2 regions of the Mesorhizobium loti R88b genome follow, and region 2 is predicted to be linked to the other one. Evidence: predicted binding sites of a transcription regulator. Region 2 holds the regulator's gene; the other holds the start of a gene.
The links. The regulator LexA, encoded in region 2, represses DNA repair genes until DNA is damaged. The targets are predictions, from matches to a motif close to TGTTCNNNNTGTGTTCNG.

Region 1 (15,310 bases), 2.9 Mb from region 2:
CAGCGTCGGCGCGAAGACCAGCGCATAAAGCATCGACGCAGACAGCGTCACGATCAGCGTGATCGGCATGTACTTCATGAAGTCGCCGATGATGCCGGGCCAGAACAGCAGCGGCGAAAACGCCGCGATGCGCGTCATCGTCGCGGCGATGACCGGACCGGCCATGCGCTTGGCGGCGAGCGCGAAGGCTTCCTGCTTCGGCATGCCCTCGCTCATGCGCCGTTCGGCGAATTCGGTGACGATGATGGCGTCGTCGACCAACATGCCGACCGCCAGGATGAGGCTGAACAGCACGATCATGTTGATCGTGTAGCCCATCATCGCCAGCAACAATATTCCGATCAGGAAGGATGACGGAATGGCGAGACCAATAAGCAGCGAGGCACGGCCGGACAGCGCGTAGAGGATGACGATGAACACCAGGATGACGGCGATCATCACATGGTTCTGCAGGTCGCCAAGCAGCTGGTTGACGAAGACCGACTTGTCCTGCGTGTAGGTGACGTGCATCCCCTCGGGCATCGTCTTGACGAAGCCGTCGGACACTGCCCGCACCTTGGTCAGCGTGTCGATCAGATTGGCGCCGATGCGCTTCTTGACCTCGATGGCGATGGCCGGCTTGCCGTTGAGGCGCGTGATCGTCGTGGCGTCGGCGAAGGTCGAGCGGATCGTCGCGATGTCCTTGGCCTGCACCACGGCATTGGGGCCGGCCACCACCGGCAGCGCCGCCACATCCTCCGGCGTCTCGATCAGTGATGGCACCTTGACGGCGTATTTGCCTTCCGAGCCTTCGATGTTGCCTGCGGCGACAAGGCTGTTGGAAGCGCCGACGGCGCCGATCAGCTGATCGAGCTGCAAGCCGTAGGAAGACAGCTTCATCGGATCGATGACAACTTCGACCAGATCGTCGCGCGAGCCCTGCAGCGAACCTTCGAGAACGCCCGGCACCTCCTCAATGCGGTCGCGCAGTTCGCGCGCCGCGGCGGCCAGCACGCGTTCGGGCAGTTCGCCGGACAGAGTGACGACGAGCACCGGGAATTCGGAAATGTTGACCTCGGTGACGACAGGCTCCTCGGCCGCCTGCGGCAGGTCGGCCTTGCCATCCTGCACCTTGGAGCGCGTGTCCTGCAGCGCCGTCGCCAGGTTCGTCTGCGGCTGGAACTCGACCAGCACATAACCGCCGCCCTGGAAGGCGGCCGAGCGCATTTCCTTGAGGCCTTTGAGGCTCTTCAGCTTGCTTTCCATCGGCCGCAGCAGAAGGCGCTCGGAATCTTCAGGCGAAATGCCTTGATAGATCAGGCTGACATACATCATCGGAATCGGAACGTCGGGTTCCGCTTCCTTCGGCGTCGACTGATAGGCGACCCAGCCTGCAATCAGCAGGAAGACCAGGACCGAGATGGTCAGGCGGGCGTTGTTGATCGCGAGTTTGACGATATCCATGGCTAACGCCTGTCGTTGAATTTCAGGAGCTGCGTCGCAGCCGATTGACCCCGCCCGGAGTACCCGCCGCCGTGGCCAGCGCTACTGCGTCCCGCCGGTGGCTTCGCCGATCAGCTTGTTGATGGTCGCCTGGTCGGCTTCGACCGGCTTGACCTCATCGCCTTCCTTCACCAGCTCCTGGCCGGCAACGATGATGCGCGCGTCGGCCGGGATGCCGCCAAGCACGAGGCCGGTCGGCGTGTCATCGACCAGATCGATCGGGAAGAACGCCACCTTGTTGTCCTTGCCGACGGCGCGGATGCCGAGATCGCCCTTGTCGCCCAGCGTCACCACCGAACGCGGCAGCAGGACCGCGTCGGTCGGCAATGCGCTGAGCTGGATTTCCGCCGTCATGCCGGCCGGCACGGAGCCGTCGCCATTGGGAATGGCAACCTCGACGCGGAAGGTGCGGGTCGCCGACGATGCGTCGCGGCTGATATAGCGCACCGTGCCTTCGACGGTCTGGCCGCTGACCAGCCGCACATTGGCCTTGTCGCCGATCTTGAGATAGCCGAGGTCGCGCTCGCTGATCTCGCCGCGCGCAATCACCGGATCGAGCTTGAGGATGGTCGCCACCTCGCCGCCCTGCATCACCGAACTGCCGAGTTCCACCGGCACGCGATCGATGACGCCATCGAAGGGCGCCTTCACTTCGTTGCGGTCAAGCTCGGCCTGCGCGGTATCCAGCTGCGATTGCGCCAGGGTCAGATTGGAGCGGGCGGTGTCGAGCTGCAGCTTGGGCAAATTGCCAGTCTTCATCAGCCGCAGGGACGCGTCCAGCTCGGCTTGCCGTTGCGCGACAAGCTGCCTGGCATTGTCGCGCATCGAGATCTTTTCCTCGGCGGCCAGCATCAGCACCAGATCGCCGGTCTTGACGTGATCGCCTTGCTTGACCGGCAGCTTTTCGATGACGCCGGCGACGCGGGTGGCAAGCACGGCGCGCTTGTCGGCCTCGGTCAGCCCGGAGATGCGGATGGCGCGCGCATAGGTCTTGCGTGGCGGCGTCACCACCGCGACGGTGCGCAACGGCGCCTTCGGCTCGGCTTCAGCGGCCTTCGGCTTGCTCGCATCCGGCGTCTTGCCCTGCTCGACCTCGGCCGCCTTGGCCTTGTTGGCCGCTAAGCTGCCGACCGACGAGAACTCACCTGTCCCCATCCAGGCCGCGAAGCCAATGAGCACAACAATGGCTGCAAGCTTGTGAAACCTGATTCTCGGCATCGTCGTTTTTTCCGTTGCGGGTTCGGCCAGCACCGCGCCTTGATGACGCGGGCGCGTCGCCGATATGGGTGCGCGCCTGACCGTGTTCAAATTGCCGTGATGGGCGAGGGCGCTTCTACATCAAAGTTGCACCGCAATATAGTCCGAAAGTTGCAGCAGCATTGCGGTGTCGGGCAGAGTGTGGCCGCCGCTAAACTGCTTTCGACATGCTAAAATACCTGCGGAGCGAGTTCGCAGCCGGCTCATGATCCGCCTCACATGGCCAGTCCCGGATGACCGATCTGTCATTACCGACAGGCTGCATAGCGCTCCCGGAGATGCTGCAGCCAACGTGCACGGGATTTCAGATCTGGATGCGGATTTTGACCGACGAGCCAGACTATTTGCTGGCAGAGAATGGCATCAAACCACGGCAACGCGGCACTTGACCAATGCATTGGAATTGCTCGGAAAATTGCACGCTACGCCAATCTGGCGAGGATTGCCCGAGGCCGGCTCTTCGACATGGAGCCCGGCGTCGAGAACGTCAGCATCGGTGGCACCGGAACGTCTAGGGTCGGCATGGCCCACCGGATCGCGGCGTGGCACGAGCACGGTGCGACCGCGAAAACCCGGACTATTTTCCGTTCCATTTTCAGGAGTGGCGTCGATCGTTCCGCTCGCCATTGTGCGGCAATACGCAACCACGGCGCACGGCACCGCCCGAATGTTGGTGGCAGCAGGCGTCAGCATGATGAAGCGTCCTCCACACGCGAAGGTTGTCGCTTTGCCGGATCGCCCTGGGCATTACTCGGATTTCCGAAAGACCTCGCTGATGGTCTTGATCGATCCAGGGATAGCCAGGCGGCCTGATGCGGATCGGCTATCGCTCCTTCGGCATCTGACAGGCTCAGGCCCGGCGGCGTTCGGCTTCGGGGTTCTTGCGAGCGGCAAGAAACTCCTTCACCCGGCGGCCGGGCGCTGGACCGCGCAGCGGCTTGTAGCCGTCATCGAGTTCACCGGAGAGATCGAGCGTGGCCCGTTTGCCGACAGCTTCGTAATTCTCCTCCAACCAGTCGCTGGCAGCGGTGCGGCCGAGATCTCTGAGATAGCTCAGGAACGCCCATTCGGCATTGACCTTGGACGATGCCGACAGGTCCTTGAACGCCTCGTCGGCATCGATGCGGTGCATGCGGATGTCGCGATATTCGCCACGCGGCAAGCGGCCGGCGGCGATCAGTTCCTTGACGAAGGCGATGGAGCGGAATTCGCTCAGCAGCCCGGCATTGAAGGTGATCTCGTCGATGCGGTTCTGTATCTCGTTGGCGCTTCTCGGCGTGCCTTCGCGCACCACCGGATTGATCTGCACCAGCAGCACGTCCTCGGTTGCCGCCGTCTTGAAGAATGGGAACAGCGCCGGATTGCCGCCATAGCCGCCATCCCAATAGGGCACGCCCTTGATCTCGACGGCGCGGAACAGTTGCGGCAGACAGGCCGAGGCCATCACCGTGTCGAGGTCGATCTCGCCATCGGAAAACACCCGCAGCTGTCCAGTCTCGACATTGGTCGCCGAAATGAACAGTTCCATCGACTTGCAAGCGCGGACATTTTTGAAATCGATCTCCTGCTGCACCACGTCGCGCAGCGGATTAAGGCCGAGCGGATTGGCGACATAGGGCGAAAACACCCGCGACATGGTGTCGAAGACGACGTAGCCCGGCGTGTTCTCGATCGACCAGTTGCCCCAGGCAACATCCCACGGCATGCGCTGCACCGGGCTGAACCGGCCTTTCGCCGCCACGGCACGCCAGAAATCATCGAGCTTCTTGCGCGCACCCTCGACCCCGCCGCGCACATATCCGTCGGCCAGCGCCACCGCGTTCATGGCGCCGGCGCTGGTGCCGGAGACGGCCGATATCTCCAGCCTGCCGTCCTCCAGCAGGCGGTCGAGCACGCCCCAGGAAAAAGCGCCGTGCGAGCCGCCGCCCTGAAGCGCGATGTTGATCTTCTTCTTTTCCTCCGCCTTACCGTTCTTGGTCATGGCGTTCCTGTCATCTGATGCGCCAACCTGCCCCCACGTCATTGAAGGATGCAGTTGCCGGCGACTTATGTTGCAGTGCAGCATATAAGGACGGACCAAGGCAAGAACACGAACACGGTCGCGTGATCACATGAAATTTCGGTCACGCGAAAAAGGCCCTTCCGCTTCGATGCGGAGAGGCCTCGGGTCTTTCGAAACAGAATTGAACTTCAGGCGACGAGGTCCGATACCGGGCCGACATAGCGCGATTGCGGACGGATCAGCCGCCCGGTCGTCTGCTGCTCGCGCGCATGCGCGATCCAGCCGGCAACGCGCCCGGCGGCAAAGACATTGCTGAAAGCCTGCGGCGGAAAACCCGCCGCTTCCAGCACGAGTGCGGTGTAGAACTCGACATTGGTCTGCAGCGCGCGCTGCGGCTTGGCGATCCGCAGCACTTCGAGCGCCGTCTGCTCGACCTTTTCCGCGAAGGCCAGGCGGCGGCCAGTCTCGCCTTCGCCACCGAGCTGCCGCACCACCGCTTTCAGCACATCGGCGCGCGGATCGCGCACGCGGTAGATGCGATGGCCGAAGCCCATGATGCGCCTTCCCTGTGCGATCTCGTCGCGCAGCCAGCCGGCCGCATCGCCATGCGCCTGGATCGCATCGAGCATCTCGATCACCGGACCGGGCGCGCCGCCATGCAGCGGCCCCTTGAGCGCGCCGAGCCCGGCCAGTACCGAGGAAGTCAGGCCGGCCAGTGTCGAGGCGACGACGCGGGTGGCAAAGGTCGAGGCGTTGAGGCCATGGTCGCAAACGGTCACCAGATAGGTGTCGAGCGCTTTTGCCAACGCTTGCGATGGGACGGGGCCTTTCAGCATCCGCAGCATGTCGGCGGCATGATCGACCTCGCCGTCCGGCGCGATCGGCTGCTCACCGCGCTGCAGGCGCAGCAAGGCCGGCGTCAGCACCGCCGGCGCCGCAATCAGCCGGAGCGCGTCGTTCAGCGTTTCGCCATCCGGCAGCAAGGCCATGCCGGCGCGCATGGCGCTGTAGATTTCGAGCGGCGCCAGCACGGGCAGGGAAGGCGCGAGCCGATCGAACACCTCGACGCGTGCCTCACCCAGTTTCGCCGCCAGTTCGCCGTCGTCAGGCAAATCCTCGAAGAAGCCGTCCAGCAGCAAGCGGACGACCTGCGGATAGGTCCATCGGCCGGCTAGCTCCGGCAGCGAATGACCCCTGATCGTCAGGCGGCCGCCCAGACCATCCACGTCGGACAGCACGGTTTCCGCCGCCACCACATCATCGAGCCCATTCGCCATAGCCTTGTCTCCTTGAAGCTTTTCGAGATCGGAGATAAGGCTGGGCAACGCTACCATCAATCTTGATCAATAGAATCAATATCAGAGTCAGAAATGTCGGAATGGTTGTCGCGGGAAGAGGCGCTGGAAAGGCTTCGGGTGAGGCCGCAGACGCTCTATGCCTATGTCAGCCGTGGGCGCATCGGCATGCGCCCGGACCGGGCCGATCCGCGCCGCAGCGAATATCGCGCCGACGACATCGCGGCGCTTGCGACAAGGCGGGCGCGTGGACGCAGCCCTTCGGCCATAGCCGAAAGCGCGATTGCCTGGGGCGAGCCATCGATCGTCACCTCGGTCTCAACCGTCTGGCATGGCCAGCTGATCTATCGGGGCAAGGACGCCGCTGCGCTGTCCGATCATGCCACGCTGGAAGAGACCGCCGCTGTGCTTTGGGCCTTGGCTGAACCAGTGCGCTTCGAAACGCCGTCGCCAGATGCGCCTCGCCAGGTCGGCCGCGCCTCGGCCTTTGCGCAACTCGCCTTGCTTGCCGGCCAGGCGCGGCCTTCGCTCGGACGCAGCGCCGCCTCGCTGTGCACTGATGCCGCGCGCGCGATCGGCGTGCTGGCCGGTGCCCTCGGTGCCGAGACCGGACCGGATCCCGTGCATCGGCGATTGGCTCGGGGTTGGTCGGTCGATGATACCGGTGCCGAAGCGATCCGGCGCGCCCTTGTGCTGCTCGCCGATCACGAGCTCAACGCATCGACGTTCGCGGCCCGCGTCGCCGCCTCCACCGGTGCCTCGCCCGCCGCTTGCCTGCTGGCGGGTCTGGCCACACTGTCCGGCCCTAGACACGGTGGCGCCGGCGAAGCCGTGATGCAGCTGGCGGAGGATGCGGCGCGGCATGGCGCCGATGCCACGATCCGGCGGTGGCTCGGCCATGACCGGCCACTGCCTGGCTTCGGCCATCAACTCTATCCCGAGGGCGATCCCAGGGCCACGGCGCTTCTGGCGGCCATCGACAACACCGACGAGACGTTGCGGGCGCTGGAAACTGCCGCCATTGCCGCGACCGGCGCTCCAGCGAATATCGACTTTGCCCTGGCAGTGCTGACGCGCAGCTTGGGGTTGCCACGCGATGCGCCGTTCCACCTGTTCGCGCTTGGACGCAGCGTCGGCTGGGCCGCGCATATGGTCGAACAGATCCTGAGCGGCAGCATCATCCGGCCACGTGGCCGCTATGAGGGACTGTTGCCCTGACAGCGGACGAAATCGTCAGGCGGACTTGGCATTGGTCCCGAACCGCGCACGATACGCAGCGGGCGTCGTGGAGAACTGCTGACGGAAGTGATGACGCAAGGTCCCCGCCGCGCCAAATCCGGCGGTCTCGGCAATCCGCTCGATCGGCATGGCCGTATCTTCCAGCAGTGTGCGCGCTCGCGAAAGCCGCTCCGAGAGCAGCCAGCGCGCCGGCGTGACGCCGGTTGCGGCCGCGAACCGGCGCAGGAATGTCCGCTCGCTCATCCCGGCCAGGTCCGCCAGGACAGCGACGGGATATTCGGCGGAAATATTGGCACGCATTCTGTCGATCAAGGGACCCAGCCGGCTGCGTTCGTGCGGCTCCGGAACGGAACTCTCGACATACTGCGCCTGACCGCCGTCGCGGTGCGGCGGCACAACCAGGCGTCGCGCCACCATGTTGGCCGCCTTGGTGCCGAAGTCGCGCCGCACCAGATGCAGGCAGAGATCGATGCCGGCAGCGCTGCCGGCCGATGTCAGCACATTTCCCTCATCGATGTACAAAACGTCCGGGACCACGGTGATGTCGGGATACATCTCCCTCAGTTTCTCGCTATAGCGCCAATGTGTGGTCGCTCTTTTGCCTGCAAGCAGTCCGGCGGCGGCAAGCACGAAGACGCCAGAACAGATCGAAAGAATTCGAGCACCCTTCTCGTTTGCCTTCCGAAGCGCCTCGATCAGCGACGGCGGCACGGGGGCATCTGGTCCGCGCCATCCAGGCACGACCACTGTATCGGCCTGGCCGATCAGATCCGTACCGCCATCAGCGACGATGCGCACGCCGCCCAGCGCGCGCATTTCACCGGGGTCGATCCCGGCAACCGCAAAACGGTACCAATCCTCGCCCATTTCCGGCCTGGGCAAGGCAAAGACTTCAACCACCACACCAAACTCGAACGTGCATAAGCCGTCATAGGCAACGGCAACGACAAGAGGGTTGGCAGGGCGCGGATTGGCGGGCGGAAGATTTGGCATGATCTTGACGATATATGGCAAAGCTGCCAGCTGCAATCACCCTGCCCGGGTGCTTTATCTCCGTCGCATCAGCAATGGAGATACGAGAATGAGCTACGTGACGGACATTGCAGCGGCATCGCCGGAGATTGCCCGGGACCACTTTTTGCGCCGGCTTTCCGTCGAGACCGATTGCTCCGACGTCGCAGCAGCGCTGCGCGGCGGAGAGCCGGACTTTGTCCTTCTGCATGTGGTCGGTTCTCCGGAAGCCTATGAACGCCGCCATGTGCCCGGCGCGCTGCATCTGCCGCACCGCGAAATCAATGCAAAGCGGATGGCACAATGGCCGGCAGGCACGCTGTTCGTCGTCTATTGCGCCGGACCGCATTGCAATGGCGCGGACCGGGCGGCCTTCAAGCTGGCCGGTCTCGGCCGGCCGGTTAAGATCATGATCGGTGGCATTTCAGGCTGGCAGGACGAAGATCTCCCCTTCGCTTCAGGCAAGGAGCCTGGTGTCTTGCGCGCATGATCGCCAGCCCGAGGCCCGTGCGCCAACCAGACAAGATCGGCAACGAGGACAAAAAGACATGCGCAACGCGGCGATTACCGTCCGTCCGTTCGAGCGGCGGGATGTCGGCGCGGTGCTGGTCCTCATGCGGGCACTCGCGGTCTTCGAGGGCTATGACGACAAGTTCCGCGTCACCGAGGCCGACCTGATCACGCATGGGCTGGGGCCATCGCCCCGCTTCGTTGTGTTTGTGGCGGAGCGAAAGGACGTTATCGTCGGCATCGCCGTCCACTACATCATCCCCTGGACTTACGATCTGAAGCCTGTCGTCTGGCTTAAGGAACTTTATGTCGCCGAGGCGGCGCGCGGCATGTCGGTCGGCCATCTGCTTGTTGAACGGCTTCGCCGATACGCCGCAGACATTGGCGCATCCGCCATCAAATGGACGGTGCTGAAATCCAACATGCCGGCCAAGGCTTTCTATCGCTCGCTCGACGGGCGGGCCGACGATATCTGGGAATTGTGGCAGATGACGATCGACGGGTAACGCACGGCCGGATTTGACCTAAACGCTACGCCTGACCGGCTGCCTGCTCACGACATCGTGTCGAGTTTGCGCTGCATGGCCGCGATCTGGCTCTTCAGCTCCTGAAGGTCGTCGGGTTTCTCCGGCGTTTCCTTCTTGGCCGGCTCGGCGGGAGCCGCGGCTGGCGTGGAGCCGGCTGGCGGGAACGGCGTGAACAGCCGCATCGCATTCTGGAACATTTCCATGTTGCGGCGCGTCTGCTCTTCCAGCGCCTTGATCGGCGTCGCAATCTTCATCACGTCGAGCGGCGACTTGCCGATGGCGCCCTTCATCTGCTCGCGAAAGCGCTCCTGCTCCTTGGAAAAGGCCAGCATCGACTGTTCGAGGAAGCTCGGCACGATCATCTGCATCTGGTCGCCATAATAGGCGATCAACTGGCGCAGGAACGGGATCGGCAGCATGTTCTGCCCATCCTTGTTCTCCAGTTCGAAAATGATCTGCGTCAGCACCGGATGCGTGATGTCATCGCCGGTCTTGGCGTCCTGGACGGTGAACTCCTCGCCCTTCTTGACCATCTCGGCCAGATCCTCGAGCGTCACATAGGTGCTCGTCCCCGTATTATAGAGGCGGCGATTGGCGTATTTCTTGATAATGATCGGGTCGTCTTTTGCGGCCATCTGCATCCTCCCCGGACACCGGCTGGCCTGAGTAAGCAGCCGGTAACGATTGCGCCTTTTCAAAGGATATGCGCAAAAGCGTCATAATTCCAAGCAGTTTGTGCAGTGCGGCATCATTTAATGCTGCAGGGCGGGCACAATATGCTGCGCAGCAATGCAAGGACCGCCTCCATGGCAACATGCGGCCTGCTTGCGGCGCATGGGCGCCATGCCCATTTCCGGTTTGACTTGGATCATGGAAAGGGCAAGAAAAGTCCCCAACAATGCCCAAAAACACGACAGCTCGAAGTCTGGAGAAGAAAATGTCCTCTGCCAATTCCATCGTTGTCGCCAGTGCCGCGCGCACGGCCGTTGGATCTTTCAACGGTGCTTTCGCGGCCACCCCGGCGCATGAACTCGGCGCCGTCGTCATCAAGGAGCTTTTGTCGCGCGCCGGTGTCGAGGCCGCCGAAGTTGACGAGGTGATCCTCGGTCAGGTGCTGACCGCGGCCCAAGGCCAGAACCCGGCCCGCCAGGCCTCGATCATTGCCGGCCTGCCCAAGGAAACCACTGCCTGGGGCCTCAACCAGGTTTGCGGCTCGGGCCTGCGCGCCATTGCGCTCGGCATGCAGCAGATCGCCACCGGTGACGCCAAGGTGATCATCGCCGGCGGCCAGGAGTCGATGTCGCTGTCGCCACACGCCGAGCACCTTCGCGCGGGCGTCAAGATGGGCGACTACAAGATGATCGACACCATGATCAAGGACGGGCTGTGGGATGCCTTCAACGGCTATCACATGGGCAACACCGCCGAGAACGTCGCGCGCCAGTTCCAGATCACGCGTGACGACCAGGACCAGTTCGCACTGGCCTCGCAGAACAAGGCCGAGGCCGCGCAGAAGGCCGGCAAGTTCAAGGACGAGATCGTTGCCTTCACCATCAAGGGCAAGAAGGGCGACACCATTGTCGACCAGGACGAATACATCCGCCACGGCGCAACGATCGATGCCATGACCAAGCTGAAGCCGGCCTTCGACAAGGACGGCACCGTGACCGCCGCCAACGCTTCCGGCATCAATGATGGCGCGGCCGGCGCGCTGCTGATGAGCGAAGCGGAAGCCGCAAGGCGCGGCATCACCCCGCTGGCGCGCATCGTCTCCTGGGCAACCGCCGGCGTCGATCCGGCGATCATGGGCACCGGACCCATTCCTGCCTCGCGCAAGGCGCTGGAAAAGGCTGGCTGGTCGGTCGGCGATCTTGATCTGGTCGAGGCCAACGAGGCTTTCGCCGCGCAGGCCTGCGCGGTCAACAAGGACATGGGCTGGGATCCCTCGATCGTCAACGTCAATGGCGGCGCCATCGCCATCGGCCATCCGATCGGCGCCTCGGGCGCCCGCATCTTCAACACGCTTGTCTACGAGATGCGGCGCCGCGGCGCCAAGAAGGGCCTCGCCACCCTGTGCATCGGCGGCGGCATGGGCGTCGCCCTGTGCATCGAAGCACTCTGAAAAAAGTGAGTAGTGAATAGGGAGTAGCGAATAGGGAAGAATGGCTTCAGCGCGGCGGGACGCCAAATCCCTACTCGCTATTGGCTACTCCCTACTCACTCTTCCGACCAAAGGGAGGAAATATGACCAAGGTTGCAATCGTCACGGGTGGATCGCGCGGCATCGGCGCGGCGATCTCGATCGCTTTGAAAGCCACCGGCTATTCGGTTGCCGCGAACTATGCCGGCAATGACGAGGCGGCGGCGAAGTTCAAGGCCGAGACCGGCATTCCGGTCTACAAATGGTCGGTCGCCGACTATGACGCTTGCGCCGCCGGCATCAAGCAGGTCGAGGCCGACCTCGGCCCGGTCTCGGTGCTGGTCAACAATGCCGGCATCACCCGCGACGCCATGTTCCACAAGATCACGCGCGAGCAGTGGAAAGAAGTCATCGACACCAACCTTTCCGGCGTCTTCAACATGACGCATCCGCTGTGGGGCGGCATGCGCGACCGCAAGTTCGGCCGCGTCATCACCATCTCCTCGATCAACGGCCAGAAGGGCCAGGCTGGCCAGGTCAACTATTCCGCCGCCAAAGCCGGCGACATCGGCTTCTCGAAGGCTCTCGCCCAGGAAGGTGCCCGTGCGGGCATCACCGTTAACGTCATCTGCCCCGGCTACATCGCCACCGAAATGGTCAAGGCGATCGACGAGAAGGTGCTCAACGAGCGCATCATCCCGCAGATCCCGGTTGGCCGCCTCGGCGAACCGGAAGAGATCGCGCGCTGCGTCGTCTTCCTCGCTTCCGAGGATGCCGGCTTCATCACCGGCTCGACCATAACAGCCAATGGCGGCCAGTACTTCGCCTGAGACATTCAACGGCTTCTGGCTGTAACGAGCGGACCGGGAAACCGGTCCGCTTTATCTGATGCTTTGGGCTCTCGAAACGCCCCGCTGCGACGCGATGATCCAATCCGGCACGCAAAGGTTAACGCCGGCAGGGCCGCCTGTGCGAACCCTGTGGTCAAGCCTGTGGATTGTCGGTGGATAAGCTGTTCACAATACAAGATATCGGCGGAACAAAACGGGAAAATACCGCCGGTGCTGCTTTGTCGCCTATTCGTTCCGGCTCTGAGCGGAAATTAACGTTAATGGCCCGGAATCGCCTGCAATGCCTTAACACCCAATTCAGAAAGATTAACAATTTCATAATCTTGGGTGAAGAGCATCGCGTCATTTCCTTCGTTTCCCGGCAAAGGTTAAGGACGAACATCGCCCAGCATAAAACGGGCCAGTTCGGTGATTCAGCATGTGGTGAGACTCACGGTCACGAAATCCACATGTAGCCGTGAACAAAAGCTGAATCTGCGGGAGTCACTGATTCGTCGCCGTTTCGTTCCAGACTCGTTCCAACTCTTAATCAGCGACCATTTTGGAGCTTGACACAGACCCTTCTCGCCGCCGACGGAACATTCCGCTTTCGCTTTCCCCCCGAAATCCCTATGTGTCGCCTGTCATACGCGCCACCCAAGGCACGCTCCCGACAAACAGAGGCCAGAAAGCCTTATTTCCAGACCGATGAACATCCAGCCGAAACACACCGAGCCGCTGATCCTGTCGGGCCGCGACGTGACCGCCGTGCTTGGGCCGACCAACACCGGCAAGACCCATCTGGCCATCGAGCGCATGGTGGCGCACGAAACCGGCGTGATCGGCCTGCCGCTCAGGCTGCTGGCCCGAGAAGTCTACGCCCGTGTCTGCGAGAAGGTCGGTGCCCACAAGGTCGCGCTGATCACCGGCGAGGAGAAGATCCAGCCGCCGGGCGCGAAATATTCGGTCTGCACAGTCGAAGCCATGCCGCGCCAGACTGACGCCGCCTTCGTCGCCATCGACGAGGTGCAGCTCGCCGGCGACCTCGAGCGCGGCCACATATTCACCGACCGCATCCTGCATCTGCGCGGCCGGCAGGAAACGCTGCTCTTGGGCGCGGCCACCATGCACGGCATCCTGCAGCGCCTGCTGAAGGGCGTCTCGGTGGTGACGCGGCCGCGGCTGTCGCATCTCGCCTATTCCGGTTCGAAGAAGTTGACCCGCCTGCCACGGCGTACCGCGATCGTCGCCTTCTCCGCCGACGAGGTCTATGCCATCGCCGAGCTGATCCGTCGCCAGCAGGGTGGAGCGGCCGTCGTACTCGGTGCGCTCTCGCCACGCACCCGCAACGCGCAGGTGGCGCTGTTCCAGTCGGGCGATGTCGACTATCTCATTGCCACCGACGCCATCGGCATGGGCCTCAACCTTGATCTCGACCATGTCGCCTTTGCCCAGAATCGTAAATTCGACGGCTACCAGTATCGCAATCTGACGGCTGCTGAACTCGGCCAGATCGCCGGTCGTGCCGGCCGTCATCTGCGCGACGGCACTTTTGGCGTCACCGGCCAGGTCGATCCGCTCGACGAGGACCTGGTCAAGAAGATCGAAGGCCATGATTTCGAGCCGGTGAAGGTGCTGCAGTGGCGCACCGCCCATTTCGATTTCGCCAGCCTCGATGCGCTGAAGCGCTCGATCGAGACCAATGCGCCTGTCGAAGGGCTGACGCGCGCGCTGCCGGCCGTCGATGCGCAGGCGCTTGAATATCTGTCACGCGATGGAGATATCCGCGCGCTCGCCACCGATGCCGAGCGCGTGGCGCTGCTGTGGGAAGCCTGCGCGCTCCCCGATTACAGGAAGATCGCTCCGGCCCAGCATGCCGATCTCATCGCCTCGATCTACATGGACCTCGCCCGCCACGGCCATGTCGACGAAAACTACATGGCCGAGCAGGTGCGCCGCGCCGACACAACCGAGGGCGACATCGACACGCTGTCGCATCGCATTGCTCAGATCCGCACCTGGACATTCGTGTCGAACCGGCCCGGCTGGCTGGCCGATCAGGCACACTGGCAGGAAAAGACGCGCGAAATCGAAGACAGACTGTCGGATGCGCTGCATGAACGGTTGACGAAACGCTTCGTAGACCGCAGGACTTCCGTCCTCATGCGGCGCCTTAGAGAAAATACCATGCCTGAAGCCGAAATTAGCCCTACCGGAACCGTCCTTGTCGAAGGCCATCACGTCGGCGAGTTGCAAGGGTTCCGCTTCACCGCCGACCAGACCGCCGGCGGCGAAGACGCCAAGGCCGTGCGCACCGCCGCGCAAAAGGCGCTGGCCGCCGAATTCGAGGCGCGCGCCGAACGTTTCGGCGCTTGCGCCAATGGCGACCTCGCGCTTGGCTCGGATGGCACACTGCGCTGGATCGGCGCGCCGATCGGCACGCTGGTTTCAGGCGAGGACGCGCTGAAGCCCCGCCTGATATTGCTGGCCGACGAACAACTGACCGGCCCGGCGCGCGACAAGGTCGCCGCGCGCGCCGAACGTTTCGTCAATTTCCAGATCGAGTCGCTGCTGAAGCCGCTGGTCGACTTGAAGAACGCCGACCAGATTTCCGGCATCGGCCGTGGCATCGCCTTCCAGCTGGTCGAGAATTTCGGCCTCATCAACCGCCGTGACATCGCCGAGGAGATGAAGTCGCTCGACCAGGAAGGTCGCGCGGCCCTTCGCCGGCTTGGCGTGCGCTTCGGCGCCTACCATGTCTTCGTGCCGGCGCTGATCAAGCCCGCACCCGCCGGACTGGTGACGCTGCTGTGGGCACTGAAAAACGACGGCAAGGACAAGCCGGGATTTGGCGACGTCGTCCATGCGCTGGCGTCGGGCCGCACTTCGGTGGTCATCGACCCAACCTTCGACAAGGCCTTCTACAAGCTTGCCGGCTACCGCAATCTCGGCCGCCGCGCCGTGCGTATCGACATATTGGAGCGGCTGGCCGACCTGATCCGTCCGGCGACCAACTG
Region 2 (15,310 bases):
GTAACCGACTGCACGAAGCCTCTCGCGAAAGATGGGAACTTCAGATTCACCGCCTCGGACAGATGCTTCGCGCACTGGCCAGGCAGCAGATGGGATGGCGGCGACATGCTTGGGCCTTCAGCGCATATCGACACGTTCACGCGCGATAATCTGCCGCCGCCGGATCAATGGCCTGATATCCTGCTCGGCGGCTTCGACTATCCCGAACGCCTCAACGCGGGTGTCGAATTGACGGACAGGCTGGTCGAAAAGGGTCTCGGCGATCACACCGCGCTGATCGGCAATGGCCGCCGCCGCACCTACAAGGAATTGTCCGACTGGACGAACAGGCTGGCCCATGCGCTGGTCGAGAATTACGGCGTCAAGCCGGGCAACCGGGTGCTGATCCGCTCCGCCAACAACCCCGCAATGGTCGCCTGCTGGCTGGCCGCCACCAAGGTCGGCGCCGTCGTCGTCAACACCATGCCGATGCTTCGCGCCGGCGAACTCACCAAGATCGTCGACAAGGCGGAGATCACCATTGCGCTTTGCGACACCAGGCTGATGGACGAGATGACCGCCTGTGCCAAGGACAGCGCGTTTCTCAAGCAGGTCATCGGCTTCGACGGCACCGCCAACCATGATGCCGAACTCGATCGCGCCGCCCTCGACAAACCGGTCACCTTCACCGCCGTCAACACCGGCCGCGACGATGTCGCACTGCTCGGCTTCACCTCAGGCACGACAGGCGTGCCGAAGGCGACGATGCATTTCCACCGCGATCTCCTGATCATCGCCGACGCCTATGCCCGCGAGATCCTGCAGGTGACGCCGGACGACATCTTTGTCGGCTCACCGCCGCTCGCCTTCACCTTCGGCCTTGGCGGACTCGCCATCTTTCCCCTGCGCTTCGGTGCCGCGGCGACGTTGCTGGAGCAGGCGACGCCGCCCAACATGATCCACATCATCGAGACCTACAAAGCGACCATCTCCTTCACCGCGCCGACCGCCTACCGTGCCATGCTGAAGGCCATGGATGAAGGTGCCGACCTGTCATCGCTGCGCGTTGCCGTTTCGGCGGGCGAAACATTGCCTGGTCCTGTCTTTGAAGAGTGGACTGAGAAGACCGGCAAGCCGATCCTCGACGGCATCGGCGCCACCGAAATGCTGCACATCTTCATCTCCAACCGCTTTGACGACATGAAGCCTGCTTCCACGGGCAAGCCGGTCGGCGGCTACGAGGCGCGCATCGTCGACGATGCGATGCGCGAGGTGCCGCGTGGCGAGACAGGACGGCTGGCGGTGCGCGGCCCGACCGGCTGCCGCTACATGGCCGACGACAGGCAGAAGGAGTATGTGCGCGACGGTTGGAACCTCACCGGCGACACGTTTACCCAGGACGAAGACGGTTTCTTCCATTTCGCCGCACGGTCCGACGACATGATTGTCAGCGCCGGCTACAATATCGCCGGGCCCGAGGTCGAGGCAGCGCTGCTGTCGCACCCGGATGTCGCCGAATGCGCGGTCATCGGCGCCAGCGATGCCGAGCGCGGCGAGATCGTCGAGGCGCATGTCGTGCTGGTGCAAGGTGTTCCGCCCGACGCGCTGACCATCAAGCGCCTGCAGGACCACGTCAAGGCAACGATCGCGCCCTACAAATATCCGCGCTCGGTGAAATTCATCACCGCCCTGCCCAAGACCCAGACCGGCAAGATCCAGCGCTTCCGGCTGCGCACGGAGAAAATCAATTGAGCGAGCCCTACGATCCGGCCTCCGAAGGCGCGCAGATGTCGTTCAAGGAACGCATGTCCTACAGCGACTATCTGCACCTGGAAAAAGTGCTGGAGGCACAGACGCCGCTGTCGTCGGCGCATGACGAGATGCTGTTCATCATCCAGCACCAGACGTCCGAACTCTGGATGAAGCTCGCGCTGCACGAGATCGGCGCCGCGATCCGCTCCATCCGCGCCGACCGCCTCGAGCCGAGCTTCAAGATGCTGTCGCGCGTCGCGCGCATTTTCGAGCAGCTGAACAACGCCTGGGACGTGCTGCGCACCATGACGCCAAGCGAATACACCGAATTCCGCGACGCGCTCGGCCAATCCTCGGGCTTCCAGTCCTGGCAGTATCGCGCCATCGAATTCATGGCCGGCAACCGCAACCTCGCCATGCTCGGCCCGCACAAGCACCGGCCGGACCTTAACGGTAAGCTGGAAGCGATCCTTGCCGAGCCGTCACTCTACGACGAAGCCTTGCTGCTATTGGCGCGCAACGGATTCGATATCGGCGCCGACGCAAGGCGAACGGACTGGCGCGAAACCCGGACCGAGAATGAAGAGGTCCTGGTCGCCTGGCAGACCGTCTACCGCGATCCGCAGCGCTACTGGATGTTTTATGAGCTGGCCGAGAAGCTGGTCGATTTCGAGGACTATTTCCGTCGCTGGCGCTTCAACCACGTCACCACGGTCGAACGCATCATCGGCCTGAAGCGCGGCACGGGCGGCACATCAGGCGCGTCGTACCTCAAGAAAATGCTCGAGGTCGTGCTTTTTCCGGAACTGTGGACGGTCCGCACCCGGCTCTGACATCATCGATTGAGACCATTCGCACTGGGCCGACGTCTTCGTGGCAGGAGCCCGTCGCGAACAACCGAGGACTGACTGACCATGAGGGGAATTCCTGATCTCGCTGCAATCGAAGCAATGGATGCCGCGGATCCGTTGCGAGCGATGCGCGATCGTTTCATTCTGCCGGATGGGGTGATCTATCTCGACGGCAATTCACTTGGCGCGGCGTCCCACGCCGTCTTCGGCGAACTGCAGAAAGCAGCAACCCAGGAATGGGCCCAGGATCTCATCCGAGCCTGGAATACAGCCGGATGGTTCGAGATGCCGCTGGAACTCGGTGATCAACTTGGACGCTTGATCGGAGCAGCGCCAGGCCAGACCGTGGTCTGCGACACCACATCGATCAACATCTACAAGGTGCTGCATGCGGCGCTGAACATGCGGCCAAGCCGGCCGGTTATCGTCGCCGAGGGCGACAGTTTTCCCACCGACCTGTACATCGCCGAAGGGGTCGCCTCGACCCGAGAGGGCATCGTGTTGCGGCTCGCTGGCGTCGACGCGCCGACCATCGAAGAGCTGATCGACGAAAGCGTAGCTGTGGTGCTGGTCAATCACGTCAACTACAAATCGGGTGAATTGCGCGACATGGCGGCGCTGACGCGCAAGGCTCATGCGGCCGGAGCGCTGATCATCTGGGATTTATGCCACACCGCAGGCGCTCTACCCGTCGAGCTCGACCATGCGAATGCCGATTTCGCAATCGGCTGCACGTATAAATATCTCAACGGCGGTCCGGGCGCACCGGCCTTCATCTACGCCGCGCAACGTCATCACGGCGACATCAGCCAACCGCTCAGCGGGTGGTGGGGGCATGCCCGCCCCTTTGCGTTTGAACGCGGTTACGTCGCAGGTACCGGCATTCGCCGCTTTCTCTGCGGCACGCAGCCCGTCCTGTCGATGCGGGCGCTCAAGGGCGCGCTCGCCATCTGGGACGACGTCGACATGGCTGCGTTGCGAAAGAAGAGCGTTGCACTGACCGAACTGTTCATCCAACTCGTCGAAGCAAAGTGCGGTGCCTATGGTCTCACGCTGGAAACCATCCGCGACCCGACCAAGCGCGGCAGTCAGGTGTCGTTCCTCCACGATCACGGCTATCAGGTCATGCGTGCCTTGATCGAGCGCGGTGTGATCGGTGACTTCCGCGCGCCGTCCACCATCCGTTTCGGATTTACGCCGCTCTACGTCGCCTACAAGGATGTGTGGCTAGCGGTTGAGGTCCTACAAGAGATTTTGCACACCGGTGCCTGGAAGGCCCCGCGTTTCGCCGTCAAGGAGTCCGTCACCTGAAGCGGTGATCTCAACGATCGGTTGTCACCGGCCGTATAGCGAGCAGCGAATTTCCAATTCACAAATGGGTAGGCTCTCGGTCGAGGCGCTAGTGGTCGCGGACAAGCCGGAGGTTGGCATTTTGGCTTCGTTTCGTTCACGGCAAACGAGCGTCCTCAAAACTGGAAATGCGTGGCATGGAACTCCGTGGCCGACTGATGCCAAGCCAAGCCGCCGGATAGGCCACAAGCCATTAACCAAAGCGATTTCAATGGTCGCCAATATGCGGCGACAGGGCTGACGGGTCAGTCGTTGCCGCAGCCGTCTGCCAAATAATTTCGGCCTCCTTAACAAATTCACTAAACTTTAAACGGTTGCAGAACACAACTGGAACAGATAGTGTTTGTTCTGGGTTTGTTTTTCGATTCTGGTTCAGACCTTTTGTTCTAGCCTTGGGGGCTGCCATGCTGACGCGCAAGCAACATGAACTTTTGATGTTCATCCATGAACGGCTGAAGGAAAGCGGTATCCCGCCGTCCTTCGACGAGATGAAGGAAGCGCTCGATCTCGCCTCCAAGTCAGGCATCCATCGTCTGATCACGGCACTGGAGGAACGCGGTTTTATCAGGCGGCTGCCCAACCGGGCACGCGCGCTGGAGGTGCTGCGGCTGCCGGATTCAATCGCGCCGGGTCTCAACGCGGCCAAGAAGTTCTCGCCAAGCGTCATCCAGGGCAGTCTTGGTCAGGGTGGCCTTGGCCGCCAACTCAAGCCTGCAACGCCATCGCGCCTGCCCGCTGCCGGCAATGACGACGACGTGGTTTCGGCGGTGTCGATCCCTGTGATGGGGCGTATCGCCGCCGGTGTGCCCATCGATGCCATCCAGCATCAGACGCATTCCATTTCGGTGCCGCCGGATATGATCATGGGTGGCGAACATTATGCGCTGGAGGTCAAGGGCGACTCGATGATCGAGGCCGGCATCTTCGACGGTGACACCGTCATCATCCGCAATGCCGATACCGCCCAGCCTGGCGAGATCATCGTGGCGCTGGTGGATGAGGAGGAAGCGACGCTGAAGCGGTTCCGCCGCAAGGGCGCCTCGATTGCGCTTGAAGCCGCCAATCCGGCCTATGAAACGCGTATCTTCGGCCCCGACAGGGTCAAGGTGCAAGGCAAGCTGGTCGGGCTGATCCGGCGTTATTGAGCAGGAACGGCAGCCGGCTTTTCAGGTTTCTTGTAAGGTGGCAGGCCCCTCGCCTCACGCGAGAATTTGCGTTGCGCGTGCCAGGGTCGGTACGGGCTGTCCACGGCGAAGCTGACGGTTGCCGGCGTGATCGCCGATTGGCGATTGAAAAAGACGGCCGCGCTGCCTTTGCGGGCAAGCTGCCGCTTGGTGATGACGAGAACCAGCGGGTTGTGACAGGCATCATAGCCCGTCGCGTCATTGACGACGATCAGGTCGGCGAACCCGCAGGCCTTCCAGCTGTCCTTGCGGTCTTCGACATAAGCAATAATCGCACCGGACGTGTGCTTGGCCAGACAGACGCCGTCAGTGCAATAGAACGGCGCTCCTGGCGGCAGTTCCGTGGCATCCGCGATCTCGAATTGCCCGTCACCTCTGGTGAAGGTTTCCGGGACGACGATGGCTTCGGATCGCAACGCACGTTTCCAATTGTCGACCATGAATTCGTTTGGACGCGCGCGGCTGACAGCGAGTTCGCCGCCTCCGATCGGCATTGCAACCAGCCTGGCGTCCTCCGAGATCAACACATCCGGTGTTCGCGTGTCCGGGATGGTCAGCACACTGGCAAGCACGAAGGGAACCGCGGCAAGCCGAAGCCATGTCGTCGCCGTGGTCGCGATAACCAGGGCAATCGTCACCAGCAAGACGGACTGTTGAGAAATCAGGCCTACTCCATCGACTGGAGAGCGATCCGATATCCACGCCGAGATGGCGATCATTGCGGTCAGGCCCTTGCCCATCAAATAAAGGGCTGGCCAATCCAGTCCAAACGGCATCAACAGCGCGCTGGCTACAGCCAGAAACATCACGACTGATACAATCGGCATGATCGCCAAATTGGCGACCAGGCTGAGCGGCGACACGCGCTGGAAATGCCAGATAGCAAACAGCGCCGTGGCACTTCCGGCTATGATCGAGGTCATGGCCAGGCCGCCTGTCGCCAGCAGAAATTTCCGCGCCAGGAAGCCGGGCAAGGATCGCTTTGGCGGCGGCGGTCTGGATTTTCCCGCACGGTGATCCGCCCAGCCGGCATAGGCGCCGACAAGCGCAGCCGTTGCTGCAAAGGACATCTGAAAACTCGGGCCGACCACCTCATGCGGCGATACCACAATGACGGCGATCGCCGAGATCGCCAGATTGCGCATGGTCAGCGCCGCCCGATCAAACAGCACTGCAATCAGCATCACCGCCAGCATGATGAAGCTACGCTCGGCAGCAACGACGACGCCCGAAATGATGAGATAGGCAGCGATCGAGACCAGCGCAGCTGCGGCCGCGTATTTTTTCACCGGCCGGCGCGCGGAAAAGTCTGGAAACAGCGCGAAGGCACCGCGCAACAGACCCATGATTGTGCCGGCGACCAGCGCCATGTGCAGACCCGAAATGGAGATGATGTGATAAATGCCGGTGCGCCGCATCGCTTCGTTGATTTCATCGGGAATGCCGGCACGTACGCCGACGATCAGCGCCGCCGCGATCTCACCTTCGGCGCCGCTGACAGTGCCCCTGATATGGTCTGCGATGGCTTCGCGCGAATTTTCTATCCCTGAGGAAAGACGGGCCGAGATCGGCATGTCATCGTCGCTGGCCGACACAACTTTTGGATTGCCGAGAAAGAAGCCGCTGCCGCCGATGCCGGCGAAATAGCTGTCGAAGGAGAAGTCGTAGCTTTCCGGCCGCACCGGACCGGTCGGCGGCAACAGTTTGGCATAGCCGGTAATGAGTGAGCCGGCGGTCATCTCCGACGGTATCTTGCGCGCCGAAAGCCGTACCCTTTCCGGCACGTAGCGCAGTTTCGGCCGGGCGGTCGCTGTCACGTCGATGGTCAGTCGGATGCGGCCAGTTTCCATTTGCTCGAGCGAGACCACACGCCCGGTCAGTTGGGTCGAGATTTCCGAACCCAGCATCTGCGTTCCGACCCGCCATGTCTCGACCTTGCCTGCGAGCAAACCCAGAGCGCACAGCAGCGCCGCCATGAAGCACAGATGGGTTTTCGGCCAGGAACGCGAGACAAGCGCACATATCCCCGTCAGCACGACGACCGCGATGAGTTTTGGGAAATCAGGCTCCGCGGCCAGCGAGAAATAGCCGATCGCCCCAATCGCCAGGCAGACCGGCACCAGCAGGAAGGCGATGCCCCGGTCAAGCTCCAGCTCCGCCGCCTTGGCCACGCTATGGCGCAGGCGCGGCAATGAAACCTGACCAAGTCGCCGACGGGCCCGCACGATCCTGCCGTGGGCGGGCGAAACTGGCGCTGGAACATCCGCTTGCAAGGGTTGAATGCCAGTGCCTGGAATGACAGGTGATGGCGGCGGCGACGCCGGCAAAGGCATCGCAAACAGGGATCGTTCGCTGACGCCAACATTGGCGTCCTCGCCCTGATCCAAGCCCCGGCCTCGTCCAGCCATCGGGTCTGCCCCTTGCACCCCTGACGCCCTATGCTACATGAACGCGCAAAGCGCGAAAGTCCGCGCACCCACGCCCCGTTTCAGATGGTTTCCGAGAGTTCCATGTCCGACAAGGTCGTCACCCGTTTTGCCCCCTCGCCCACCGGCTATCTGCATATCGGTGGCGCACGCACGGCGCTGTTCAACTGGCTTTACGCAAAGCACACTAACGGCACGATGGTGCTGCGCATCGAGGATACCGACCGCGAACGCTCCAGCGATGCGGCAACCCAGGCCATTCTGGATGGGCTGACCTGGCTTGGGCTTTCCTGGGATGGCGAGGCCATATCGCAGTTCGAGCGCGCACCGCGCCACCGCGAGGTCGCCGAGGAATTGGTGCGCCTGGGCAAGGCCTATTACAGTTACGAGACGCCTGCCGAGCTCGAGGCAATGCGCGAGGCGGCGCGGGCCAAGGGCCTGCCGCCGCGCTATAATGGCCAGTGGCGCGATCGCGGCCCATCCGAGGCCCCGCCCGGCGTCAAGGGTGCCATTCGCATCAAGGCGCCGACCGAGGGCGAGACGGTCGTGCACGACCGCGTCCAGGGCGAGGTGCGCTTCCCCAACAAGGATCTCGACGATTTCATCATCCTGCGTTCGGACGGCAATCCGACCTACATGCATGCCGTGGTCGTCGACGATCACGACATGGGTGTCACGCACATCATCCGCGGCGACGACCACCTGACCAATGCCGCCCGCCAGACCGTGATCTACACGGCCATGGGCTGGGACGTGCCGTCCATGTCGCACATCCCGCTGATCCATGGTGCCGATGGTGCCAAGCTGTCGAAGCGGCATGGCGCGCTTGGCGTCGAGGCCTATCGCGCCATGGGCTACCTGCCGGAGGCGCTGCTCAACTACCTGGCGCGCCTGGGCTGGAGCCATGGCGACGACGAGATCATGTCGATCAAGGACATGATCTCCTGGTTCGACATCGGCGACGTCAACAAGGGCGCGGCCCGCTTCGACTTCGCCAAGCTGGAAGCGATCAACGGCGCGCATATGCGCAAGATGGCCGATGCCGAGCTGTTCGACATCTTCATCGCCACCTTGCCCTATCTCGAGGGCGGTCCGGCAATGGCCGCACGCCTTGACGATCGCAACAAGGCGCAGCTTCTGGCGGCTCTCCCAGGTCTGAAGGAGCGCGCCAAGACACTGGTCGAGCTTGTCGACGGCGCCGCCTTCCTGTTTGCCACCCGGCCGCTGCCGATCGACGACAAGGCAGCCCTCCTGCTCAATGACGATGCCCGCAAGATCCTGCGTGGCGCTCACGAAGCTTTGAATGCGCTTTCAGGTGACTGGACGGCTGCCGCGGCCGAGGCTGCGATCCGCGAGGTTGCACTGGCTGGCGGCCACAAGCTCGGTGCCGTGGCCCAACCTTTACGGGCTGCGCTGACCGGCAAGAGCACCTCGCCGGGTGTGTTCGACGTGCTTGCCGTGCTCGGGCGCGAGGAGAGCCTGGCGCGCATAGCGGATCAAATCGATTAGGAGCAAACTGGCCCAAGAAGATTGGCATTGAAAGGCGCGTTTCGCAGTGCAACATTAGGCCTTGGCCCAATCTGGCACGCACCTCCTGAAATGCGGTGGCGAATATGCGCATTGCGGTGATTTCGACGTGTCGCTCTGCAGAATTTGCCCTTGCCGGCATGAGGAAACAAGAAGGAGTTTGCAATGACCGAAGCTGCGAAAAAACTGGATGTGGGCGGCCAAGAGGCTACGGCAACGCTTGAGTTCGCCGGCAAGACTCACGAGTTCAAGGTGCGAAGCGGCTCCGTCGGGCCCGACGTCATCGACATTGCCTCGCTCTACAGCACGACCGGTGCCTTTACCTACGATCCCGGCTTCACCTCGACCGCAAGCTGCGAGTCCGAAATCACCTTCATCGACGGCGATGCCGGTATTCTTCTCCATCGCGGCTACCCGATCGACCAGCTGGCCGAGCACGGCGACTTCCTCGAAGTCTGCTATCTCCTGCTCTATGGCGAATTGCCGACCAAGGCGCAGAAGGACGATTTCGACTACCGCGTAACGCGCCACACCATGGTGCACGAGCAGATGTCGCGTTTCTTCACCGGCTTCCGCCGCGACGCGCACCCGATGGCGGTGATGTGCGGCGTGGTCGGCGCGCTGTCGGCCTTCTACCACGACTCCACCGACATCTCCGATCCCTACCAGCGCATGGTCGCTTCCATGCGGCTGATCGCCAAGATGCCGACGATCGCCGCCATGGCCTATAAATACCACATCGGCCAGCCCTTCATTTACCCGAAGAACGAGCTGAACTTCGCCGCCAACTTCCTGCATATGTGCTTCGCCGTGCCGTGCGAGGAGTACAAGATCAACCCGGTGCTGGCGCGCGCCATGGAACGCATCTTCATCCTGCACGCCGATCACGAGCAGAACGCCTCGACCTCGACCGTTCGTCTTGCCGGCTCGTCGGGCGCCAACCCGTTCGCTTGCATCGCGGCTGGCATCGCTTGCCTCTGGGGCCCGGCCCATGGCGGCGCCAATGAAGCGGCGCTGAACATGCTGGGCGAGATCGGCCATGTCGATCACATCCCCGAGTTCATTGCCCGTGCCAAGGACAAGAACGATCCGTTCCGGCTGATGGGCTTCGGTCACCGCGTCTACAAGAACTATGATCCGCGTGCGAAAATCATGCAGAAGACCGCGCATGAGGTTCTGGGCGAGCTCGGCATCAAGGACGACCCGCTGCTCGACATCGCCATGGAACTGGAAAAGATCGCGCTGACCGATCCCTACTTCATCGAGAAGAAGCTCTACCCGAACGTCGACTTCTACTCCGGCATCACGCTGAAGGCGCTGGGCTTCCCCACCACCATGTTCACCGTGCTGTTCGCGGTCGCCCGCACCGTCGGCTGGATCGCGCAGTGGAAGGAAATGATTGAGGATCCGCGCCAGAAGATCGGCCGCCCGCGCCAGCTCTACACCGGTGCGCCGGAGCGTGACTACGTGCCGATCGCCAAGCGCTGATCTGGGCTTATTAAAATGAAAAGGCGCCTCAGGGCGCCTTTTTCGCGTAACGCAACACAACGCCCGCCGCAATCTCGCCAGATGGCTTGTCGGTCGCCATGCGCCTGGCGATCTCGGCAAAGCCTTGCTTCTGCCAGGCACGCATGCCGCTGTCGGCGAACAATGCTTCCATCTGCCGGGCCAGATTGTTCGGTTTGACGTATTCGTTGTAGAACTCGGGAATAAGCGCACGATCGGCGATCAAATTGGGCAGCAGCGCCGACCAGACCGAAACGAAATAGGGCGCAACGGCACGTGCGATGGGATCGAGCCTGTAGCTTGAGACCATCGGGACGCCTACCAACGCGAGTTCCAGCGATACGGTCCCCGACGCGATCAACGCGGCATCGGCCTTGCCGAAGGCCTGCCATTTGCGCTGGGGATCGACGATGATTTCGGGCTTTTCGTCCCATCGGGTGACGCCAGCGCGGACGAGCTCCGCGACATGCGGCACTGTCGGCAGCATCAGCCGCAGGCGATGCCCGCGAGCCTTCAGCATCGACACGGTCTCGCCAAATGGCTCGAGCAGCCTTCGCACCTCGCCGCGCCGTGAACCGGGCAGGACAAGCAATGTCTTGACGCGATCAGCTGCCAGGTCGCGCGGCAGGTCTTGCGCCTTCGCCGCCGCCAGCACGCCTGCATCATGGGTCAGGCGATGCCCGACATAAGTGCCGGGCGGACCACCGAGCCGTTCCAGTTCCTTGACCTCGAACGGCAGGATGCAGAGGATATGGTCGACATAGGGTTTCATTGCCGCCGCCCTGCCCGGCCGCCATGCCCATACACTCGGGCAGACATAGTGGATGATCGGGATCGACGGATTGGCCGCGCGCACTTTCCTGGCCACGCGCAGCGAAAAATCGGGGCTGTCGATGGTGACGAGGCAGTCCGGCTTCTCCCGAGCAACAGTGTCGGCCAGTTGATTGATCCGCCGCATCAGCCGTGGCAGATCGCGCAGGACGGCGGTGAACCCCATGAGTGCGATCTCGCCGGCATCGAATGGCGATACCAGGCCCAGGGCCTGCAGATGGCGGCCACCAAGGCCGAGGAGTTGCACATCGCGACCGGTCGCATGTTTCAGCGAACGCACGATGTCGGCGCCGAGCACGTCTCCGGACTCTTCGCCGGCGACGATGGCAATCCTGAGTGGCCTGTCATTACCCATTAGCCGGCTCCACAGCAGGCAAACCGACGATGAAGAGGCCAAGCGCATTGGCCCGGGCGATGGTCGCAGGGCCTTCCAGAACAAGCGAACGTCCTGCCTCGACGGCAATGCCGGCAAGTCCGGCCGCATGCGCGGCTTCAACCGATTGCGGGCCAATGGAAGGAAGATCCGCGCGCAGTTCCTGACCGGGCTTGGCGCATTTGACGAGAACGCCACGGGTCTTGCCCGCGATGCGGCCGTGGCCGCGCAGCAGCTTCGCCCGCTCGAGCAACCCAGCCGTCCCTTCAATGCCTTCCAGCGCGATGACGCGGCCGCCGATCGCTATCGCCGCCTGGCCGATATCCAGCGCCCCGATGGCCTTCGCCGCGGCGAGCCCCGCTTCGATGTCGCGCCGATCTGAATCCCTGGGCGCTGCCTTCGTCAAGACGCCCTCGGCGGCAACGAGGGTCGGAACGATTTCGTGGGCGCCGACGACCTTTATTCCACGCGCCTCCAGGCCTCGCGCCACGACCTTCAGCAGGCCGTCATCGCCGCGTGCGAGCGCCATCACGACAAGCGGTATGACCGCAAGCAGGCTGAGGCTTGGGCGCAGATGTGTCAGTCTCGGTCTGCGCCTGATCTCACCCGCGAGCACCAGGTGGGTGATCCCGTGGCGTCTGAGTAAGGGGAGCAGTGAGCCGATGGCCTCCAGGGCAAGCGTCTCATGCTCATACTGGCGCAATTCGGCCAGTCGGTCGGCCTCACCTTCCATGAGAATGATGAAGGGCGGGTAGCCCTGCCCGGCCGCACCGGCCGCGACTTCGACCGGCAGGCTGCCGCCACCGGCGATGATGCCGACCCTGGCATCAGGCGAAAGATCGAGACCCCTCGCGACGACCTCAGTCTTCGTCATCGGCGTCGTCGCCATCGCCGCCCTTGAGCGACGGCACGGCATAGTGCCGCTTGCCGCGGCTGGAGATGAAATCGATGATCTTCATGGCTGTCGGCGACGAGGCGAATTCCGCCTTGGCCAGCTCGACATTCTCGGCAACCGTGCGGGAGCGATCGAAAATCGTCCTGTAGGCTTTGCGCAGCAGGTAGATTTCCGCGCGCGGCAGGCCGGCCCGCTTCAGGCCAATGATATTCAGGCCGCGCAGGCTGGCGCGGTTGCCGACGGCAATGGCGTAGGGGATGACATCGCCGACAAATGCCGAACATCCGCCGAGGAAAGCGTTGTCGCCGACACGCACGAATTGATGCACGGCGCTGAGGCCGCCAATATAGACGTTGTTGCCGACCTCGCAGTGGCCGCCCAGCGTCGCGCCATTGGCAAAGGTGGCATTGTTGCCGACAACGCAATCATGGGCGATGTGGGCGTAGGCGAGGAAATTGCCATTGTCGCCGACCGTGGTTTCGCCGCGGCTGGTATCGGTGCCGACATGCATGGTCACACCTTCGCGGATGGTGCAATTGGCGCCGATGACCAGCGTGGTGCGACCGCCCTTGTGCTTGGTGTTTTGTGGCGGCGCGCCCAGTGTCGCCATCGGATAGACCTTGGTCGACGCCCCGATGGTCGTCGCACCCATCACCGAGACATGGCTGACCAGTTCGACACCGTCGCCGATCACGGCATCGGCGCTGATGTGGCAAAACGGTCCGATGCGCACACCTTGGCCAATCTGGGCGCCTTCTTCCACGACGGAGGAAGGATGGATGGAAGTCTTGATTTTCATAAGCACCCGATCGTCAGTCGCCGGTGACCATCATGGCTGAAATCTCGGCCTCGGCCACCTTGGTACCCTCGACCATGGCTTCGCAGGCGAATTTGAGCAGGTTGCCGCGCTTCTTGATTTTCTTGACGTGGATCTTCAACTGGTCGCCAGGAACGACCGGTTTGCGGAACTTGGCGTTGTCGATGGTCAGGAAATAGACCAGCGACGGCTTCGACGCCCCAAGGCTGCGGATGCAGATGGCGCCGGCCGTCTGTGCCATGGCCTCGACGATCAGCACGCCTGGCATGACCGGCTGCTCGGGGAAATGGCCCTGAAAATGCGGCTCGTTGATAGTAACGTTCTTGATGCCGACGGCCGAGTTATCGCCATCGATGTCGACAATGCGGTCGATCATCAGGAAGGGATAGCGATGCGGCAGGAGCTTCATCAGCCCCATGATGTCGACCGCTTCCAGCGTTGTCGCCGCCACCATATCAGCCATTTCCGTTGCCCTGCTTGCGTGCCCTGGCCATCGTGCGCAACATGGCTATCTCCCGCATCGCTTCCGCCATCGGCTGTGCCGGATAACCACCCCAGATCTCGCCGGCAGGGACATTGCTCATAAATCCACTTCTGGCGGCAAGCTTGGCCCCAGACCCGATGGTCAGGTGATCAGCAAGCCCGACGCCGCCGCCCATGGTGACATTGTCACCCACGACGACGGAACCTGAAATACCCGAAAGTCCAGCTATTATGCAATTGCGCCCGATGCGGACGTTATGGGCGATCTGCACGAGATTGTCGATCTTGGTGCCCTGGCCGATGATCGTATCGGACATGGCGCCGCGATCGACCGTCGTGTTGGAGCCGATCTCGACATCGTCCTGGATGACGACCCGCCCGATCTGGGGAACACGCTCTGGCCCCTTGGCGCCACCAACAAAGCCAAAGCCATCCTGGCCGATCCTGGCGCCGCCATGGATGATGACCCGGTTGCCGATCAGCGCATACTGGATGCTGACGCCCGGGCCGACATAGCCGTCACGGCCAATCTGGCAGGACTGTCCAATGACCGCGTTTGGCGCGATGACGGTGCCGCTGCCGATCGAGGCGCCTGGCCCGATGACCACGCCAGCCTCGATGATGGCGCCGGCTTCGACATGCGCGGTCGGATCGATATGGGCATGTGGAGAAACACCGGTTTCACCGGTCATCGGCCCCGGTGTCGCGGCCGCGGGGAACAGCAGCCGACCGATCAGCGCGAAGGCCTGTTGCGGCCGTGGATGGGTGAGGACGGCGACACCGGCCGGCGCCTTGCTGGCGAATTCCGCCGGGCAAAGAACCGCGGCTGCCCGCAGCGACGGCATCAGCCCGGAATTGCGCTTGCCGTCGACGAAGACGAGCGCATTGGCGCCGCCTTCGTGGGCCGGTGCCAACGCTGAGATCGAAACCTCCGAGTGACCGGAATCGACAAGCACCGAGCCGGTCAGATTCGCGACTTCGGCCGCCGTATACCGGCGTGATGGCGCGAAAAACACCGGATCGGTCATTCCAGAAGCTATATCCAGCTAGGTCGGAACATTTCTCCCGGATCCATAAAATCCGGGAGCATCGTTGGCCGCCGATCAGAAGCGGGTCGATATGCCGAAGTTGAATTCCTGCACGTCGTCGCGAGCGTACTTCTTGACCGGGATCGCGTAGTCGATACGGATCGGGCCGAACGGCGAGGCCCACATCAGGCCAAGGCCCACAGAGGCACGCAACTGCAAGTCCGTTGACTCTTGAACAACGCTCGTAACCTGACTGCCATAGAGGGTGGCGGCGTCAGCAAACACAGCACCGCGAAGGCCGAAGCTTT

Region 1: a site for LexA is predicted at 12,818-12,835, ahead of EB235_RS07530 (helicase-related protein). Genes of this name have one in related genera too.

Annotation. Positions count from the first base shown of each region.
Region 1 covers NZ_CP033367.1:1,550,650-1,565,959, reverse strand. Annotated here, with positions in the region: gene EB235_RS07595 (efflux RND transporter permease subunit) at 1-1,443, opposite strand, end outside; gene EB235_RS07590 (efflux RND transporter periplasmic adaptor subunit) at 1,525-2,700, opposite strand; gene EB235_RS07585 (hypothetical protein) at 3,103-3,432, opposite strand; gene EB235_RS07580 (patatin-like phospholipase family protein) at 3,590-4,720, opposite strand; gene EB235_RS07575 (citrate synthase/methylcitrate synthase) at 4,930-6,018, opposite strand; gene EB235_RS07570 (citrate synthase) at 6,112-7,254, shown strand; gene ftrA (transcriptional regulator FtrA) at 7,270-8,268, opposite strand; gene EB235_RS07560 (rhodanese-like domain-containing protein) at 8,357-8,776, shown strand; gene EB235_RS07555 (GNAT family N-acetyltransferase) at 8,835-9,302, shown strand; gene phaR (polyhydroxyalkanoate synthesis repressor PhaR) at 9,350-9,958, opposite strand; gene EB235_RS07545 (acetyl-CoA C-acetyltransferase) at 10,261-11,445, shown strand; gene phbB (acetoacetyl-CoA reductase) at 11,568-12,293, shown strand; gene EB235_RS07535 (hypothetical protein) at 12,467-12,769, shown strand; gene EB235_RS07530 (helicase-related protein) at 13,002-15,310, shown strand, end outside.
Region 2 covers NZ_CP033367.1:4,420,599-4,435,908, reverse strand. Annotated here, with positions in the region: gene EB235_RS21580 (AMP-binding protein) at 106-1,731, shown strand; gene kynA (tryptophan 2,3-dioxygenase) at 1,728-2,564, shown strand; gene kynU (kynureninase) at 2,646-3,893, shown strand; gene EB235_RS21565 (hypothetical protein) at 4,141-4,338, opposite strand; gene lexA (transcriptional repressor LexA) at 4,337-5,077, shown strand; gene EB235_RS21555 (ComEC/Rec2 family competence protein) at 5,071-7,524, opposite strand; gene gltX (glutamate--tRNA ligase) at 7,627-9,051, shown strand; gene gltA (citrate synthase) at 9,235-10,557, shown strand; gene lpxB (lipid-A-disaccharide synthase) at 10,586-11,761, opposite strand; gene EB235_RS21535 (LpxI family protein) at 11,754-12,668, opposite strand; gene lpxA (acyl-ACP--UDP-N-acetylglucosamine O-acyltransferase) at 12,640-13,473, opposite strand; gene fabZ (3-hydroxyacyl-ACP dehydratase FabZ) at 13,487-13,954, opposite strand; gene lpxD (UDP-3-O-(3-hydroxymyristoyl)glucosamine N-acyltransferase) at 13,947-15,002, opposite strand; gene bamA (outer membrane protein assembly factor BamA) at 15,078-15,310, opposite strand, start outside.